4 regions of the Paenarthrobacter sp. R1 genome follow, and region 4 is predicted to be linked to each of the others. Evidence: riboswitches for the same ligand, from Rfam matches in the RefSeq annotation. Region 4 holds a riboswitch; each other region holds the start of a gene.

Region 1 (4,726 bases), 1.6 Mb from region 4:
AGCGGGTGTGGCGCCCGGAGCGGCGGTTGCGCCCGGGGTGCATGCGGACAGCGTAAACAGCAGGGCGCTGGCCGCTGCGAGGGCAGCAACAGGCCGGTGACGGGGTGAAGAATGCAGGGGCACGGGAAACTCCAGGGGTGGGCCGGATGAACCGGGAAGAATGAAGGGGAGGTGCCGGCCCCCCGGGGGGGTGGGGAAGGGGCCGGCACCGGACTTATGCTGGCTACAGGGTGGCCAGCAGGTCTTTCATTTCCTGGATCTCGGCGTCCTGGGAGCTGACGATGTCCTCGCTGAGCTGGACCGCGTCCGCGTTCTTGCCGTTGGTGGTTTCAGTCTTGGCCATCATGACCGCGCCTTCGTGGTGGGCGATCATCTGGGTCAGGAACAGTTTGGCGGCTTCGGCGCTCTGGGCGGCCTCGAGTTTGGCCATGTCATCCTCGCCCATCATCCCCTCCATGCTGTGCGCAGAAGACATCTCGGTGGGCATCATCGTGGGCTGGCCCCAGCTTTGAAGCCAGCTGGTCATCTTTTCGATCTCCGGGCCTTGGGCTGCCTTGATCTTGGTGGCCAGGTCCGTCACAGCGGGGGGAAGGCCCGCTTTTTTGAGCATGATGTCGCTCATCGTTACTGCCTGGACATGGTGCGGCATCATCATCTGTGCGAACATCGTGTCCGCGTCATTGAACTCAGCCATAGCTGCTGCTGAAGTTGCCGGGGCGGAGTCCGATGACATCCCGGAGCTGCCGTGGTTCATGCCGGACATGCTGCCGGTCCCGGAACTGCCGGAGCCCGACCCGGCCGAGCAACCGGCAAGAGCGAGGGCTGCGGCGAGGGCGGCAGCAGAAATTGTCAGGGTCTTTTTCATGAAAATCAGGTCCTCAAAAGTATCAGCGGCGTCTGGGCGCCCTTGGTGATGGCATGCAGCGGCAAACCCGCGCCGGGCTCGGCTGTTTCATGCAGGTCATTGGCTGGACGGTGCGCCGGTGGAGAGCTCGGCGCAGAGGAGTGGTTTACGTCCGGCTGATACAGAGGTCACCGGGGGAGGGGCTGCCCGGTGAGTAGGAGTAGGTGCTGCTGAGAGCAGCGGCGGCACCAATAGCAGGCAGCTCATAGGGGGCTGTTCCCGGCATCGGGGCTGAGAGGGTGGTGTTTCCCGGGGCCAGGACGCAGGCACCGTCGCCGGCCGACATTTCCGGGCACGAACCTGCCGGGGCGCAGGTAGAAGAAGAGCCACCGGTGACCGCAGTCTCAATGGCGGCCGCGCCGGTGGTCGTCCCCGTTACATGCGAGTGGCCGGCCGGCATGGCCTGCAGCTGCAGCGTGGAGGGGCCTGCCGCTGTCATGCCAGGGCCTGGTGCCATGTGGTGGGCACCGGTCATGACGTGCATGCCGAAAATGCCGGCAATGATGGCCAGGGCCGCGGTCAGGAATCCTGCCCGCAGGAGGAAGGCGGTGAAGCGACCATAGGGTGTCGTAGTCACAACTTCCTCCTTTCCGTGCAGGTTCGATGTCATAAGGGTACCGGCAAGGGGGTGTTGTCCCTTCCGGTTACCGCCTTTTCAACGCGTCTGGATGGGATTTGGTTTCACTGTTTCCACCGGCTAGTGATGAACGGGGCGATCCGCGACGCCTGTTCAGGAGCGGATTCCGGCCGCCCGTGTGCCAGCGGGACCGGTGGCCCGTCCATTGCCCTCCTCCCGGGGTGCACAACGCCCCCGGGAGGAGGTCCGCAGTGGAAGTGTGGAAGTGCGGATGTTAGGTGCTGGCAAGGGTGTAGCCAGCGGAGGTGACAGCCTCCCGCACGGCTGCCTCATCGGCCCTGCCTCCCACCAGCAGGCGGGAGCGGCCGCCGGGGACGAGATCAACGGAGGCCGATTCCACACCATCAAGGGCAGCGACGGCCTTCTCAACAGTCTGCACGCAATGCCCGCAGGTCAGACCATCCAAAGCGAATTCAACGGCGCCGGTGCCTGCGGCTGTGGTGGGCTCAGAGGAGGCTTCGGTCGAGCAGCAGCTGCACCCCGATGCGGAGGAGGCCAGCGGCAGCTGGGTACGGTTTTCGGTTCCACACATGTCAGTTTCCATTCCTTGACGAAGGAGTAATGGGCGCTGGGGTTGAACGGCTGTGAGAGGCGGTGCGGTGCACTGCCGGGACATACCACTTCACGGACAACACCCATAGCTTACCCCTGGGGGGTATCTCCAACAAATGGGACACGTGTGACGTCGGACTCGCCGTTATTCAAATGTGACAAATGCTGCTTGTGTGAACTACGGTCTAAGCCGTGCCGGTTTCGCCGAATGCGGCACTCCCGAGTCGATTGCCTAACTCTGCCGCTGCCCGGGATCCGTTCGCAACTTTCGTCCGGCAGAGACGGGGAACCCAACAACGGCCTGCTTAAAGCGGGTCTTGGGGTGAAGCCGTGTCTGGTGCGTTTTGCGTACCGGCCCGGCCGGGTGTCTCCCATCCGAATCCGACAGCTAACCTCGCAGGCAGTGGGAGAGGCCCTTTCATGCCCATTCGCAAAGCTCACGGCCGCCGCCGTGCGGTCCCTGTCCAGACCAGCGCCCTCGCGGTACTGTCCAAATCCGTCGCTGCAAACGCCGGCGGTGTGGGCCGCCAGGCCGCTGTCATCGCGGCAGCGTCCGGCCTTGTCCTGACCAGCGGTATCGCCGAGCAGGCAGCCGCGGCCCCGACTCAGCGCGATGCGGAGCCGACCTCGAACCTGGAACTCACCAGCCAGGTACAGACTCCCCTCAGCGCGGACGCCACAGTCCAAATCTCCTTCGAGCGTCCTGCCGTGGAGACCACGCCTGCGCCCGTCGTAGCAGTAGCCAAGCCAGTCGTCGCTGAGGCGCCTGCAGCCCCTGCCGTCACCGCGCCGGCTGCACCTGCTAAGGCTAAGGCGCAGATCACCGTCACGCCTGCAGCGGCTCCTGTTGGGGCGCCGGCCGCCGGCGGCGTCAACGCCATCATGGTTTCCTCCGCCTATGCCCAGATCGGCATGATCCAGGACTGCACACGGCTGGTGGAAAACGCACTCAACGCTGCAGGGATCCCGGTCGGAGACCTCGGCCCGATGCAGTTCATGAACTACGGCACCGTTGTTGCCGATCCCCAGCCCGGCGACATGGTGATGCAACCCGGGCACGTGGGAATTTATGTTGGCAACGGCCAGGTCCTCAGCTCCGGCCTGAACGGCAAGAACGAAACCGCCGTCCACCCGCTGACCTGGATGACCTCCAAGGGCGCCGTCACCTTCGTCCGGGCCGGCAAGTAAAGCGCTGAGGGGCCTGTGAGTCACTGCCTTGGGGCGGTGACTCACAGGCCTTCAGCATCCCTTGCTGACACCGGGGACTACACCTTGTGACGCCGCCCGAAACGGCGCAGCCGCAGTGAGTTGCAGACCACCAGAACTGAACTGGCTGCCATCGCGGCCCCCGCAATCATCGGGTTGAGCAGCCCCAGGGCGGCGACCGGGATGCCGACGGCATTGTAGAAAAATGCCCAAAACAGGTTGGTCTTGATCGTCCCCAAGGTTCGACGGGACAGTTTGATGGCCTGCGCGACCTGGCCCAGGTCACTTCCCATGACCGTAAGATCCGCGGCAGCGATGGCGACATCCGTCCCGCTGCCCATGGCAATGCCAAGGTCGGCCTGGGCCAGCGCCGCCGCATCATTCACCCCGTCCCCGGCCATGGCAACAGTGGCCCCGCTGGCCTGCAGCCCGCGGATAGCCTCAACCTTGCCTTCGGGAAGCACGCCGGCGAGCACGTCTTCTGCGGGGATGCCCACTTGCGCTGCCACTGCCGAGGCAGCCGAGGCGTTGTCGCCGGTCAGCAGTATCGGCCTAAGTCCCAGCTCCTTGAGTTGCGCGATCGCGGCGGCAGAGCCGGGCTTGAGGGTGTCCTTCAGCGCAATGAGGCCTGTTGGCTCCCCGTCTACGCCGACCCAGATGACAGTCGCTCCGGACTGCTCCTGGGCGGACAGAGCTTCGTAGTGGTCCGGCGCCGGGTTAATACCGTTCTCCACCAGCCAGGCCGCCCGGCCGGCAACGACCGACCGGCCGTTGACGGTTCCTCGGACGCCCCCGCCGGGTGCACTGTAAAACCCTGCGACAGGCAGCAGAGGCGCCTTCTCAGTCGCTGCGCGTGCGATGGCATGAGCAATGGGGTGTTCGCTGGCAACCTCGACTGCTCCGGCCAAGGAAAGGATCTCTTCTTCGGTGGCCGAAGTAAAGGAGTGCACTCCGGAAACGGAGAGCTGGCCTGTGGTTACGGTGCCGGTCTTATCCAGCACGATGGTGTCTACGGTCCGAGTGTCTTCCAGGACCTGTGGGCTCTTAATGAGTATGCCCAACTGAGCGCCACGGCCGGTCCCCGTGAGCAATGCGGTCGGCGTGGCCAGCCCTAACGCGCAGGGGCACGCAATCACCAGAACCGCCACCGCAGCAGTAAAGGAGTGCTGCAGATCAGTAGTGGAAAAGAACCATGCGCCGAAGGTCACTGCGGCGAGAACCAGCACGACGGGGACAAAAACAGAGCTGATCCGGTCCGCCAGCCGGGCAATCGGGGCCTTTCCGCTCTGGGCCTGGCTTACCAGCCGCCCCATCTGCGCGAGAGTCGTTTCACTGCCCACCCGGGTTGCCTTGACCAGCAACCGCCCGTTGGCATTGATCGTTGCGCCGATCACGGTGTCATCAACACCTACATCGACCGGCAATGA
Region 2 (4,726 bases), 870 kb from region 4:
GCCGTCCTTGGGTGCCGAGCGCGGCTTCCTGAAGGAGGCCGGCAACCTGGTGTTCCACACCTCGTTGATCGGCGTCCTGATCTGTTTGGCCATTGGCGGGCTGTTCGGGTTCCGGGGACAGAAAATCCTGATCGAAGGCGATACCTTCGTCAACACGCTCGTGGGCTACGACAACTTTGCGCCCGGAACGAACTTCCAGTCCTCGTGGCTGGAGCCGTTTACGGTCACCTTGGACACGTTCGCTGTCCGGTTCGACCGGGAGTCCAGCAGGCAGTTCGGCCAGCCTATTGATTTCACCGCCCAGCTGAGAACCAGGGATGCTCCCGGTGCAGCCCAGGAACCCCGGACGCTTAAGGTCAATGACCCTGTCTATTTCGGGGAGGTGGGCGTCTTTTTGGTCGGCAACGGCTACGCCCCGGTCATCACGGTCCGGGACGGCAATGGTGATACGGCATTCAGCGGACCGGTCGTGGGCATCCCGAACGATGGGGTTTACACATCAACGGTTGTCATCAAGGTTCCAGATGCCCGTCCGGCGCAACTGGGTTTCGTGGGATTCTTTCTGCCCTCCGCGATCAAAAATGATGAAGGGGTCGCCTACAGCTTCGACCCGGACCCGCTGAACCCCCAACTGAACCTGAACTCCTACTATGGGGATCTGGGCCTGGACACCGGCGCGCCGCAGAATGTCTACAACCTGGATGTGAAGGGATTGACCCAGCTCAACGGCCGGGAACTGCCCGCCAAGGGCATCACACTGGCTCCCGGTGGCACATACACGCTGCCCGAGGGCAAGGGAAGCATCAGCTTCGATGGCCTCAAACGCTACATTGGCGTGGACATCCGCAGCACCCCCGGACAGACCGGCGTTCTGATCTTCTCGTTGATGGCCGTCGCTGGCCTGCTGGCCTCGCTGTACGTGAACCGCCGCAGGGTCTGGGTCCGCGCCGGCACCCACGAGGACGGACGAACCATGGTCGAATACGGTCTGCTGGCCCGCGGCGAGGACCACCGCCTGGCCGCCGAAGCGGCGGCCATCCGCGCACTGCTGGTCGGGCAGTGGCAGATCCAGGAGGACCCCGGTGGCGTATAGGTTCCTGCTGTCCTGGCGTTGGGCCGGTTTCCTGATGATGGCAGCACTGTTCGCCGCCGCGTGCATTGGACTCGGGAACTGGCAGATGGAGCGTCGGAATCAGGCCGTGACCGAGATCCGCAGGGTCCAGGAGAACTATGACAAACCCCCCGTGCCGTTCAAGGACGCCAGTACATACTTCGCCGTTGCCGACCCTGAGGCGAAGTGGACGACTGTATCGGTGACGGGCTGGTACCTTGCGCAGGACCAGAGAATCGTCAGGAACCGGCCCAACAATTCCGCCGCCGGATACGAGGTTCTGGTCCCGTTCCGGTTGAGCTCCGGTGAGACGATCGCGATCAACAGAGGATGGCTGCCGATAGGCAATGACCGGCCCGGATACCCCGACGCGGTGCCCGGCCCACCGACCGGTGAGGTTGCAGCGGTCATCCGGATCAAGCCGTCCGAACCTGATCTCGGCCGTGACGCGCCCGAGGGCCAACTGGCCAGCATCGACCTGTCCCATTACGGGAGGCAACTGGATTACCCGCTCATGACGGGCAGCTACGGGGTGATGACCTCGGAGTCTCCACCACCGTCCGTGGCCCCCCAGCCACTCGCCGCACCCGCCGTCAAGGAAGGGTCGAACCTGTCCTATGCCCTGCAGTGGATCACCTTTGGAGTTCTGGCGTTCGTCGGCTTCGGATACATGGCACGGCAACAGGCCCGGATCGGGCGCGAGGAATCCGACATGCCGGAGAACACGGCGGACCCGGCTGAAGCCGTTCAGCAGCCCCGGGCTCCCTCCCGGCCCAGGCGCTCCGGCTCCGAAGAAGAAGACGCCCTTCTGGACTCCATGGGGCTCTAACCCCCCCCGCGCCCTGGACCGGTCGACAGTGACATCCAGGCTGTCACACCGACAGGCCCCTGGGCGTGGTTGTCCGGTTCTACCCTCTTCCGCAGAAACGAACCGCGTACTCGTGCGAGAACACCAGGATCCTTCAGCTGGTCCCGACGTGCTCCGCGGCACCGGGACCTCAATCACAAGGGCTCCGTGGTGGCAGGCCCCAGTACCGGAACCATCCCGAGGCGGGGTTCGTTGACACCATTGGCTGCACATCTGAGGACTGCCCAGATGTTGCTGTGTTCAGGACTGCCGGAAGCAGCACCCCGCCGGGTTCAAGCCCCCGGTGCCGCCCAACGCCGTGTCACGAAATTGTAACGATGACGCTTTGTAGCTACTATTAGTTCAGGTTTTTCTGTACTAAAACCCTTGATGCCGTACGCTCAGCCCCGCCGGCAGCATCAAACGACTATCCCTTTTCACGGCGGGGGTGGAGGACCCACAATCGGCAGCCAGCCTGCCTTGGGGTGAAGCCGCGACGCCGGTGGTCAGATGGCCACCGGGTCAGCGGCCGGGCATTTTCCTTGGCTCGAACCCGACAGCTAACTTCGCAGGCGAACGAAAGGATCCCCTTTGACTTCCTCATCCCCCCATGGCCGGCGCCGAAAACCAACCTCAGGTCCCTTCCCCCGCGCGGCTGCCCCGACGACATCCCGGACTAGGACTTCCCGGACTACGCAGCAGCACCGGGCGGTGCCGGCTGCCGGGCCGGGCGGGAGTCGGCGCAAACAGGTCACCGCTGCCGCCACGCTGAGCGTCGCCGCGATCCTGACGGCCTCACTCACCGCAGCCCACGCCGGCCCAGCCCCCACCGGAACCGGTCCGGCCGTGCAAGCCGCAGCGACAAAAGCTTCCATTGCACCGGTTCAGGCCTCTGCCGGGGCGTCCATCAGCTATGAACGGCCGGCTGTCACCACCGAGCAGGCGCCGGTGCCCGCGCCGGCCAAGGCCCAGGTTGCCGCCGCGGGCACGGCAGCGCCGAAGGCTGTCGCTGCCGCACCCGTTGCTTCCTCTGCCCGGCTCGGCGCGCCGCTGGCCAGCATGTCGGTCGCTTCGCCGTTCGGTATCCGCTCCAGCCCGATCAGCGGCTCCGGGGAGCTCCATACCGGTCTTGACCTCGTGGCAGCGTGTCAGACCGCAGTATTCGCTGCGGGCGCTGGAACGGTCGTGGAGGCCGGTTGGTCCGCTTATGGAGGCGGAAACAGGATTGTGGTGGACCACGGTAACGGCCTGAAGAGTACTTATAACCACTTGGCGTCCATCGAAACCGCTGTCGGGGCGACCGTGACCGCCGGCCAGCGGCTTGCAGCGGCCGGGACCACCGGAGCCTCCACCGGCTGCCACCTGCATTTCGAAGTACTCCTGAACGGTCAGACGGTAAATCCGCAAGGCTGGATCTGACCCGGATGGTGGCACCTCCCACCCTCCAGGGGCGGGGTCAGCCAATGATCGGTCGCTCTTCGGGGTAGTGGTACAGCTGGCTGCGTTGGCGCAGGGCCAGTGCAGCGGCCAGGGTGACGGTGCCAACGCGCCCTGCGAACATCAGAGCCGATAATACGTACACCCCGATTGGCGGCAGTTCGGCACTGAGGTTGGTGCTCAGTCCCACGGTGGCAAAGGCCGAGATCGTCTCGAACAGTACCCGGTCAAGGGAGGCCCCGCTGATCTGCAGGAGCAGAAAGGCGGCGACGGACACAATGGTGGCTCCTGCGACGATCACGGAGATCGCCACCCGCATGGTGCCCTGGGGAATGGTGCGGCCATAGACCTTCACGTCGGCATCGCCGCGGGCTTCGGCCACTATGGCCAGGAACATGACGGCGATGGTGGTCACCTTGATGCCGCCGGCTGTGGAGGCCGACCCGCCGCCGGCGAACATGAGCGCGTCGGTGAGGAGCATCGTGGTGGATTCCATCTGGTTCTGATCCACCAAGTTGAAACCGCCCGAGCGTGTCATGACAGAGGCAAAGAGCGAATGGATGACCTTCTCGCCGGCCTCCAAGGTACCGATGGTCCGAACGTTGTCCCACTCCATGACTGCCCACAGGACCGTACCTGCCGCGAGCAGGATGAGGGAGACCTGGATGGTTAGCTTGGTGTGGAGGTTCCACTTCTTCCAGTTCAGCCCGTTCTGCCGGAGGACCATGACTACCGGGAAGCCCAGGCTGCCGAGGAAAACGCCCAGCATCAGCGGGACCAAGATCCACAGGTCGGTTTCGTAAGGGACGATCCCGTCCGAATGGGGTGTGAACCCTGCGTTGTTGAAAGCTGAGATGGAGTAGAAGACGCCGTGCCACACGGCTTGCCAGAACGGCTCGCCCAGGACCACGAAGCGGGGGATCAGGGCGATGGCCAGCCCCGCTTCGATGACGACCGAGGTCACGATGACGATCCGCAGGAGCGTACCGACTTCACCGAACCTTCCGGCGTTGTTCATGGCTTCCTGGGCGATGAGCTTGCCGCGCACGCCCAGGCGCTTGCTGACCATGAGGGCCAACAGGGACGCGAGCGTCAGCGTGCCCAAACCCCCGACGAAAATGCCCACCAGGATGACCAGCTGCCCGAAGAAGGACCAGTGCGTGGCGGTGGATACTACTGTCAGTCCGGTGACGCAGACGCTGGAGACGGCCGTGAACATGGCCTGATGGAGGGGTGTTTGCTCACCGGTGGCGGAGGACGCCGGCAAGGACAGCAGGCCGGTGAAGAGCAGAATCACCACCACGAAGGCGCTGAAAGCCAACCGGGCAGGG
Region 3 (4,726 bases), 960 kb from region 4:
CCGTTGCGTATCCGCCGTCCAACCCTGAGGCGGCGAAGATCGGCACTGAATAAGCGGTCACGATGTGCAAGGGAAGTTGCCGGCGTTCGGCTTCACGCGCTGCCCACACCAAAGCGCATTGTCCGTGTTCGGAGCCGTCCACTCCAACCACGATGCCGCCCGGTGCTACTGCTTCCGCGTCACCGCCGCGGGGATGTTCAACGTGACTACCGTGCTGGTCCATTTGGGGCCCGCCTCTCCACCTGCTGCTTGATGTTCCGGCCATTCTGCCAGAGGTTCAACGTAGGGGTGTTACACCTCACGTTGTGCGCTAATGTCCGTGAACGAGGAAGCCACGGGACTTCCTCGTCCAATGCCAACTATTCTCGTTTGCTTATAGCGAATCAAGGCGGCTTTTCCGCTATCTGCATAACGGTCCGGGCTCGGTTTCAAGGCCCTCCCGGGACGCCCCGGGAAGAAGTAATAACACGCTGTCAGGAAGGCTACCCAACGCCCCAAAAGTTCTGTAGTGTTCGAGTCACCGAATGGCCGGGGAGAGTGTTCCAGAACACATACCGGCCATTTATTTGCGACCGTTTGGGGGAACCGGAAGCGTCCAATCCTGCCTTTGGGCACGTACGTCAAGGAGGAACCACGCAGTGTCACTCATGCCTGATTCCGCCACGGAGCGAACCACCACCGTGGTGATCGGAGCCGGACTCTCAGGCCTCGCCGTGGCCAGCGAACTCAGCCGCTACGGCGTGGGCTCGATCGTGGTGGACGGCTTCGGCCCACTGGCACAGACGGGTCCTTCCGTGCATACCGGCATGCTGCAACGCTGCGAGGTAGCCGATCCCGCTTCCATGCTGGAACGGAACCAGATCCTCCGCCACCTGCGGAACTACGCGGCCAGTCACCACCTGGATGTACGCAACACCACCAAGGCGGTCCGGCTGGACCTGCTCACGGCTGCAGAAACTCCCCTCGCATCCCCTCGTCAATGGGCCGTCCACACGGCGCACGGCATTCTCCTTGCCGACCACGTTGTAGTGACGCGTTGCGCGCAGAGCCAGCTACGCAAGATGCTGGCCGAGCTGGGGATTGCCGTTGGTCAGAACCTTGTGGCCGCCATGCGCGCGGTGGGCATGCATCTGGTGGGAGTGGGAGAACTCATCACTCCAACCCCCAAGGAAGTCCTCCGCCAGGCCAAGGCGGTGGGGCAGGCCATCTCTTCGAAGGTGGCACTTCCAGCAGCGCCCGGCCTCGCGATCGCCTAAGCCCGGCAACCCCCACAGCGGCACCAAGGCAGCCCGGAAACAGGGCTCTTGGAGCAGGGGCCTTAGACCAAAAGCCTTAAACCAAAAAACCGGCACCCCGGGAGGAGAAACCTCCGGGGTGCCGGCCTTTTTGTGAAGCGTGAAGCTTATGCGCCGGCGCGGACGTACGTGAGCGGGCCGGTTGCGGTCAGCCAGCTGATCGGGTGGATGCCGGTCTGGTTACCGTTGATGCCACCGGAGATGGCCTGGCCATTGCCGATGTAGATGGCAACGTGGCCGGACTGGACGATCATGTCACCGGGCTGGGGATCACTGACAACCTTGCCGTAGTTCATGAATTGCATGGGTGCAAGGTCGCCCACCGGGATACCTGCGGAGCCGAGGGCCTTTTCGACCATGGCGGTGCAGTCCTGCATGACACCGATCTGGGCGTAAGCCGAGGCAACCATTGCTGCGCTGACGCCGCCAACAGCGGGTGCCGGGGCAGGTGCTGCGGGAGCAGCAGCGGCAGGTGCGGAAGCAGCAACCGTGGCGGTAGCGGCGGGAGCAGCAGCCTTGGCTGCGGCCTTCTTGGGAGCCTCAACAACCGGAGCCGGCTTCTCGATGACCGGTGCTGCCACGGAAGCAACAGCGGGACGCTCGAAGTTGACGGTGGCCGTTGCTGCGGCAGTGACAACCTTGTTGGGGGTTTCGGCAACGGTTTCAGCAACCGTGGCGGGGCTGGAGTCCCGCTGGACCGGAGCCTGTGCCGGAGTTTCGGCAGCGTGCGCAGCAATGGAACCGGTCAGGACAAGACCCGAAGCTGCAGCGATGACGGCTGCCTGGCGGCCAGCGCCTGAAGCGTTGCTGGCAACTGCCTTGGAGATGGAGATGAACGGATTGGGGCGTACGCTGTCCGCCTTACGACGGCCGCGAAGAATGCGTGAAGACATGAAAGAGCCTCTCCCGATGCCTGCGAGGTTAGCTGTCGGATTCGGATGGGAGTCACCCGGCCACTATCCACCGCTGTTCAGCGGAAGCTTCGTGGCTTCACCCCAAGGCGCGCTCATTGGCGGCCTAAAATGGGTTCCCCGTCTCTGCCGTAGGTATGTCTGCGAACGGATTCCGACCTGCGGCAGAGCTAGGCAATCAGGCCGGAAGTGCGCCGAATGCGGATCGGGCACAGGTACTACCGTACGCGATGATCACGGCAAAGTCACATTTAAGTAACGAGAAGTGGGCGTCGAGCGTGTCGCAGTAACCGTTTCGAGATTTTCGCAGGTATGTAGAAAACCCCGTCATTCCGCGGATTTATCGCCCTCGGCATCATTGGAGGCAGCCAATTTCCGACGGGCTGTAACGGCCAGGAAAATAACGAGCGCAACAGCTAATGCAGCAAACGCCACGATGCTCCACGGGAACGGCTGGGAGGCGTCCGGAGCGGGTTCGCTGACGGGGGTTCCGGGGGCCGCAGTTCCTGCGCTCGGAACAGTGCCCGAACCTGCCTGGCCCGACGCGGACGGCGAGGCTCCCGCGGTGGCCCCCTCCGACGTCGTGCTTCCTGCTGTTGCCGTGAACGTAAAGGTGCCCTCGATGGGGTGCGAATCGGAGCTGACGACGCGCCAAACCACCGTGTACTGGCCCGCCGGAGCGCCGGGGCGCAGTTTTTGGACCGCCTGGTTGTCGATGATTTGCACGGCGCCGTCCGCCCAGTTCTCCCCGCCCGCGGTCACCGACATGCCCGAACCAATAGCCAGCGGCCGGTTATTGAACGTGACGGAGACCGATGCCGGAACTTCCGCAACCGTGGCTCCGCTGGCCGGACTCGTGGATTCTGCGGCGTCGTGCGCCGATGCCGGGGCGGCGCCGAAAAGCAGCGCCGAGGCGAAGGCGAGGGCAGCAACGACGGCGGCCAGGAGCGGGCGGATGGTGCGCATGGGGCGGTTTCTCCTAATGTTGGCTTCCTTACAGACTAGGCGAATCGTCAGGCCTCCCCGCACGGGCGGGCATAGGATTTGAGAGCACACTCACACGATCCCCGGAGACATCCATGCTTAAACAGGGTTCTGCAATCGACCGCTACTTCAAGATCTCCGAACGTGGATCCACGTATTCGCGGGAAATCCGTGGCGGCTTCGCGACCTTCTTTGCCATGAGCTACATCGTGGTCCTGAACCCCCTCATCCTGTCGGGGGCTGACTCGAGCGGGGCATCGCTGGGCTTCACGGCCGTCGCCGCCACCACGGCCTTCGTGGCAGGCATCCTGACCATCCTCATGGGTGCTTGGGCCAAGCATCCCTTTGCCGTAGCCACAGGTCTGGGCGTCAACGCGTTCGTGGCCGTCACCGTCGCCTCGCACCCGGGCCTGACATGGCCGGACATGATGGGCCTGGTGGTCCTCTCCGGCCTGACCATGCTGATCCTTGTCCTCACCGGGTTCCGGACCGCCGTCTTCAAGGCCGTCCCCGAGGCGCTCAAGACCGCGATCGTGGTGGGCATCGGTCTCTTCATTGCGCTGATCGGCCTGGTCAACGCCGGCTTCGTGCGCCGCATCCCCGACGCCGCCGGAACCACCGTTCCGCTGGGCCTGGGCGTGGACGGCAAACTCCTGGGCTGGCCGACGCTGGTGTTCGCGGTCGGCCTGGTCCTCACCATCGCGCTGGTGGTGCGCAAGGTACGCGGTGCCATCCTGATCGGCATCATCGTCTCCACCGCGCTGGCTGCGATCCTTGAATTCACCCTGCATATCGGCCCGAGCAACGACGGCACCACCATCAACCCCCGTGGCTGGTCGCTCGTGGCGCCCAAAGTGTCCGAGTGGGGCGCTCCGGACCTTTCCCTGATCGGCAAGGCCAACCCCTTTGGCGCCTTCGAACACCTTGGCTTCATCGGTGCCGCCCTGCTGGCCTTCGTGATCCTGCTCAGCATCTTCTTCGACGCCATGGGCACCATGGTGGGCCTGGCCAATGAGGCCGGAACCGTGGATGAGCACGGCAACATCCCCAATGTGGACCGCGTTCTCCAGGTTGATGCGCTCGGCGCGATTGTGGGTGGCGGAGCTTCGGTGTCCTCCAACCAGATCTTCGTCGAATCCGGCGCCGGCATTGGCGAAGGCGCCCGGACCGGCCTGGCCTCGATCGTCACCGGTGTCCTGTTCCTGGTGGCCATGTTCTTTACGCCGTTGATCAACCTGGTTCCCTTCGAAGCCGTTGCGCCCGCCCTTGTTGTGGTGGGCTTCATGATGGTTTCGCAGGTGGGCAAGATCGACTGGCAGGACTGGGGCGTCGGCATCCCGGCGTTCCTGACCATCGCCCTCATGCCGTTCACCTACTCGATCGCCAACGGCCTCGGCGCAGGCTTCATCTCCTACGTCCTGATCCGCACGTTCCAGGGCCGCGCCCGCGAGGTACACCCCTTGATGTGGGCTGTGGCTGCCGCATTCCTGCTGTTCTTCGGCATCGGCACCGTGGAGGAACTGCTCGGGGTGAAGT
Region 4 (4,726 bases):
GTAGTGCTGCAGCCGTTGGGGAATCCCATGATCATCGCGTCAGCGCTGGGTGTGGTGGTGGCGTTGACCCGGTGGGAGGTTCCGGAACTGGTCCAGCGGCCCATCGATATGTTGGCCGGAGCTGCCGTTCCCATGGTGCTGCTCGCCTTCGGGATGTCCTTGGCGGGCCGCGCTCCGCTGCAGAAGGGCGACGGCCGGGTGGAAACCGTGGTGGCGACGCTCCTGAAACTCGTGGGGATGCCCTTGGTGGTCTGGGCGCTGGGGCGGTTCGTCTTCGGGCTCGAAGGGCAGCACCTCCTGGCGTTGGTCATCATGGGTGCGCTTCCCACGGCACAGAATGTGTTCCTTTTCGCTTCCCCGTACGGCCGCGGCACTGTTGTTGCGCGCGACGTCATCCTCCTGACCACACTGCTCTGCGTGGGGGCCTTGCTGGTGGTCGCCTGGCTCTTGGGGTAGCGAATCACGTGACCCGGGGGCGGAAGAGCCGGGTGGCAGAACAGTCAGGTGGCAGAACAGTCAGGTGGCAGAACAGAAGGCAGGAACCCTTGCCGGGTCCCTGCCTTCTTGGCTTTTTTGCGGCGCCCGTCAGAAACGGCGCAACCGCTGGTGGCTCCAGCGGCCCATCCGATGGCGGAAAGTGGCCGTCCGGCTGCTGCAGCAGTACCGGCCGTGCCAGCCGATGTGGGTAGTGGTGCGGGGCATGCGGGTGCTCACTTGAGGACCCCCTTGGCTGCGTCGAGCAGGCCGTCCACGTCCAAGCTCAGAGCCTCCGTCGGTGCGCTGGACTTAGGGGCGGAGCCCGGCTTCGGGGAGTCGCTGGGCCGCGGCTTGGAAGTCTGCGTCGTCGTCGGCGTGGGCGTTGGGGTGGTGGTTGGCGTCGTCGTCGTTGAAGGCGTCGTGCTGGGCGAAGGCGCCGTGATGTTGTCCGACGGCGGTGCCGGCTGACTCGGAACGGGCGACGTCACGCCCGGTACCGGAACCACGGCCGAAGGGGCGTTGGACGGAACCCACTTGGGCTCGGCCAACGAAACCTGCGGCGTCGGAGTGGACGACGGCGGTGCTGCCGCTGCCGGAGAGGCTGCTTCGACTGCGGACTGCCCGGTATCCGTCGTAGCGGCCGACGTCGAGGACGCGGTGGAGTAGGACGGCGTCGGGCCAGGAGTGGCCGAGCCCGTTGCCCGGCCTTCGCCGGAATTGTTAGCGCCGCTGGCCTGGTTTTGGGTGTCCTGGCCGAAGATCGGCAGGTCCATGGCTTGGCTTACCGTTCCCACCGTGAGGACCAGGCCCAGTGCTCCGGCGACCACCGCCATGCGCTGGCTCATGGTCTTCACGGACGCTGCCTTGGTCAGGACGGCGTGGGGTTCCTTGGTGAAGGATGAGGAAGCAAAGGAACCAAAGGCCGACTTCGCAGCATTGCGTCCTGCAGCGGCTCGTCCTGCCGCAGGGCGTGCGCCGTCGTGCTGGCCCCGGGCGGTCTTGCGACTGGCCAGTCCGGCGGCGGCTGTAGCGTCAGCGGCGATCCGGGCCGGCGTCTTGGGCTGGGCGGTCCCGGCCTCGGCGGCAACGTGCGCCGAAACCACCGGAATAGCGGCAGTCGCGGGCTCGGCCTCAGTGGCAGGCTCCGCCGGCGTGGCCTTCACCACGGGGATGGCGGCCGTGGGCGGTCCGGGCGTAGTGGACTCCGAGCGCGGAGGAGCGGCAACTACCGGGATGGCTTCGGTGCGCGGCTCTTCGGTGGGGGATTCGGAGCCGGACTCTGCACTCGGTGCAGCTTCCGGAGCCACGACTGCCTGGGCCGCGCGCTCGCGTTCCATCGCCCGGCGCTGTGCTCGTGTCATGGGCGCTGCGGCGGGGTCGGTTGCGGTGGCGGGTGCCGCCCTCGTGCTTTCCATTTCGGTGGCCGGACCGCTGGGCTGGGCCCGACGGCGTCCGGTTGGCTTGGTGGGCTGGCCGTCCCCTTGGGCACGGCGCGGCTGATCCATGGTTGGGGACATGGTGTTTGCCTCTCAACGCCTGCGAGGTTAGCTGTCGGGTTCGGACGAGGCCGTCCGGCCGCACGTGGCGGCTTCACCCCAAGGGCCTGCGGGGAACAGGCCCGGGAACTCTGGGTCCCCCGTCTCTGCCGCGGGTCTGGCGGGATTCCGGGATGCGGCAGAGCTCGGCGTCAGCCCGGAAGCGGCCCAGCGGAGATACGGGTCGCCCTACGAAGTTACAGCAGCAGGGAAGTAAAGTCACATTAATGTAACGGACGGTACATGAGGGCCGGCAGCGCCCGCGCTGACGGACGGACGCGCCACGCACCGTCCACATATCCCTGGTGAGCACTAGCTTTCGGCGTCTACCGGCCGGTAGACATGAGCTATGGACCTACCCGTGATGCCACCCGTTTCGCCCATGCTCGCCAAATCCGTGCCCAACATTCCCGAGGTTGGGCACTACGAACCCAAATGGGACGGGTTCCGGACCATCGTCTTCAGGGACGGGGATGACGTCATCCTGGGCAGCCGGAACGAGAAACCCATGACCCGGTACTTCCCTGAGCTGGTGGAGGCGTTGAAGAAGAACCTGCCGGAGAAATGCGTGGTGGATGGCGAGATCATCCTTATTTCCGGCAACCGGCTCGACTTCGAAGGACTTCAGCAGCGCATCCACCCCGCCGACAGCCGCGTCCGGATGCTTGCAGAGAAGACGCCGTCCTCCTTCGTCGGGTTCGACCTCCTGGCCCTCGGCGACGAAGACCTCACTGCCCGGCCGTTCTCCGAGCGCCGTGCTGCGCTGGAAAAGGCGCTCGCCGATGCCGAGCCGCCCGTGTACGTGACGCCTGCGGTCACCGACCTCGAGAGGGCACAGGAATGGTTCGTGCAGCTTGAGGGAGCAGGGCTCGACGGCGTGCTGTCCAAACCGCTTGATGGCACCTACCAGCCGAACAAGCGGGTGATGTTCAAGACCAAGCATGAACGGACGGCGGACTGCGTGGTGGCCGGTTTCCGTTGGCACAAGACGGCGGACGTCGTGGGGTCGATGCTGCTGGGGCTCTATGACGATTCCGGCAAACTCCACCACGTTGGAGTGGTGGCCGCCTTCCCCATGGCGAAGCGGAAGGCGATGGTGGCCGAGTTGGAGCCGTACCAAGTGGAGATCGCGGACCATCCCTGGGGAGAGTGGGCCAGCCAGGAAACCGGAGCAGCGGTTGGTTCGAGGATGCCGGGGGCCCAAAGCCGCTGGAGTGCCGGCAGGGACTTTTCTTTTGTTCCTCTGCGGCCCGAGCTGGTGATCGAAGTGGCGTACGACTACATGGAAGGAGACCGGTTCCGGCACACCACGCAATTCCGCAGGTGGCGGCCGGACCGGACTCCTGAAAGCTGCACGTACTCACAGCTGGAGGAGCCGGCCGACTATAACCTCGGCGAGATCCTCAAGCTGAAGTAGGGGAGTTCTATTCCTCGTGCCCTTGGTCCATGCTCATGCTGTCTTCCGCTGGAGGCGTTTCTCCCGGGGGTACTCCGCCGCCGGGTTCAAGCCCTGTGACGTTGCCGTTGTCCGGATCCGGGTTCGCTGATGCGGCGGGATCGCGGTCTTCGTCCTGCCGCATGTCCGGGTCCTCGTGGATGCTGTCGGGCTCGGCCGCGCCGGACACTCCGAAGGTCTGCGGATCGTCTTCCGGGTCATAGCTTGTCATGGTCAAACCCCTTTCTAAGCAAACTTACTATTTGGCTTGCCCTGCCAGCCTAACCGTGTCCCGTCCAACGCAACAAGGGGCGTGCCGCCGTCGTGAGGCTATGCCTGCCTACGGTCCTACGTTGCGGCGACGAAGCTCCGGATGGCGTCCGCAACGGCCTTCGGCCTCATGTGCTGGGCCACGTGTCCCACTCCCGGAATCTCCACCAGCCTGCCTTGGGGAACAGCTCGGGAGAGCCGCAGCGACCATTCGGGTCCTGCCACGTGGTCGCGGCTGCCGCGCAGGATCAGCACGGGGCTCCCAACAAGGCCCAGTCGTTTCTCGGTGGGGTACTCCATCATCACGGGCAGCTCGGTGAGGTACCAGCGGGGGCCGCACAGGAAGTAGTCGGAGACGACGATCCAGTTGGATGACGGACTTTCGCGTAGGAGCCCATCCAGGAAGAGGGCCAGCGATTGCCGCCGTACGTTCTTGTGCTTCGAATCCACCACGGGACCCATCAGAACCACGTGCGAGGCCTGCTCCGGTGCATGAAGCGCAGCCTCGATGGCGAACTGGACGCCCATGGAGTGGCCCACCAGCACGTAGGAGGTAATGCCTTTCGCTTTCAGCGTCTCCGCAATGAAGGCCCCGTATTCCTCGGCCGTGACTTGGTGGTCCGGTGTGGGCGTGCCCGCAAAACCCGGCAGGTCGAACGAGTACGTCGGTGAACCTGCGGCAAGAACGGCGTGGAGACGCGCAAGGTAACGGTGTGAGACGCCGATGCCGTGAATCAGGATGTACACGGGGCTGTCCGGGGAGCCGGGCGATGGCTGCGAGCCGGGTGGCGGGGTTCCGTTCGTCCAAAGGATGCGACCCTTAAGCCCGCCGGCTTCGACGTTTTCCGAGCGCAGGGGCGTGCGGCGTGTCAATCGTCCTCGCACCCGGTTCTACTCCCGCGCAGGGTCGTCGGACCCGGCTGATTCATCCGCGCTCTGGTGAACGTCGGCAGCGTTGGCTGCTTCCCGGCGTCGGGCGATCTTTGATTCCGTCCACATCGCGACGGCG

Evidence for each region. A riboswitch is a leader RNA that binds a small molecule or an ion and turns the genes downstream of it on or off. The one in region 4 is predicted to bind cyclic di-AMP.
Region 1: another riboswitch for cyclic di-AMP. It lies ahead of QN084_RS01095 (NlpC/P60 family protein); the one in region 4 lies ahead of QN084_RS08970 (hypothetical protein).
Region 2: another riboswitch for cyclic di-AMP. It lies ahead of QN084_RS13255 (M23 family metallopeptidase); the one in region 4 lies ahead of QN084_RS08970 (hypothetical protein).
Region 3: another riboswitch for cyclic di-AMP. It lies ahead of QN084_RS13695 (NlpC/P60 family protein); the one in region 4 lies ahead of QN084_RS08970 (hypothetical protein).

What each region holds. Positions count from the first base shown of each region.
Region 1 is NZ_CP127115.1:227,305-232,030, reverse strand. It holds gene QN084_RS01115 (F510_1955 family glycosylhydrolase) at 1-123, opposite strand, end outside; gene QN084_RS01110 (DUF305 domain-containing protein) at 224-865, opposite strand; gene QN084_RS01105 (hypothetical protein) at 1,011-1,481, opposite strand; gene QN084_RS01100 (heavy-metal-associated domain-containing protein) at 1,756-2,073, opposite strand; cyclic di-AMP (ydaO/yuaA leader) riboswitch at 2,313-2,510, shown strand; gene QN084_RS01095 (NlpC/P60 family protein) at 2,514-3,281, shown strand; gene QN084_RS01090 (heavy metal translocating P-type ATPase) at 3,359-4,726, opposite strand, start outside.
Region 2 is NZ_CP127115.1:2,721,091-2,725,816, forward strand. It holds gene resB (cytochrome c biogenesis protein ResB) at 1-1,093, shown strand, start outside; gene QN084_RS13250 (SURF1 family cytochrome oxidase biogenesis protein) at 1,083-1,940, shown strand; cyclic di-AMP (ydaO/yuaA leader) riboswitch at 2,373-2,546, shown strand; gene QN084_RS13255 (M23 family metallopeptidase) at 2,670-3,377, shown strand; gene QN084_RS13260 (TrkH family potassium uptake protein) at 3,415-4,726, opposite strand, start outside.
Region 3 is NZ_CP127115.1:2,808,184-2,812,909, reverse strand. It holds gene QN084_RS13705 (universal stress protein) at 1-223, opposite strand, end outside; gene QN084_RS13700 (FAD-dependent monooxygenase) at 648-1,256, shown strand; gene QN084_RS13695 (NlpC/P60 family protein) at 1,403-2,188, opposite strand; cyclic di-AMP (ydaO/yuaA leader) riboswitch at 2,192-2,354, opposite strand; gene QN084_RS13690 (copper resistance CopC family protein) at 2,534-3,172, opposite strand; gene QN084_RS13685 (NCS2 family permease) at 3,286-4,726, shown strand, end outside.
Region 4 is NZ_CP127115.1:1,852,272-1,856,997, reverse strand. It holds gene QN084_RS08975 (AEC family transporter) at 1-456, shown strand, start outside; gene QN084_RS08970 (hypothetical protein) at 711-1,994, opposite strand; cyclic di-AMP (ydaO/yuaA leader) riboswitch at 1,997-2,146, opposite strand; gene QN084_RS08965 (ATP-dependent DNA ligase) at 2,362-3,429, shown strand; gene QN084_RS08960 (DUF6480 family protein) at 3,437-3,679, opposite strand; gene QN084_RS08955 (alpha/beta fold hydrolase) at 3,796-4,590, opposite strand; gene QN084_RS08950 (hypothetical protein) at 4,609-4,726, opposite strand, start outside.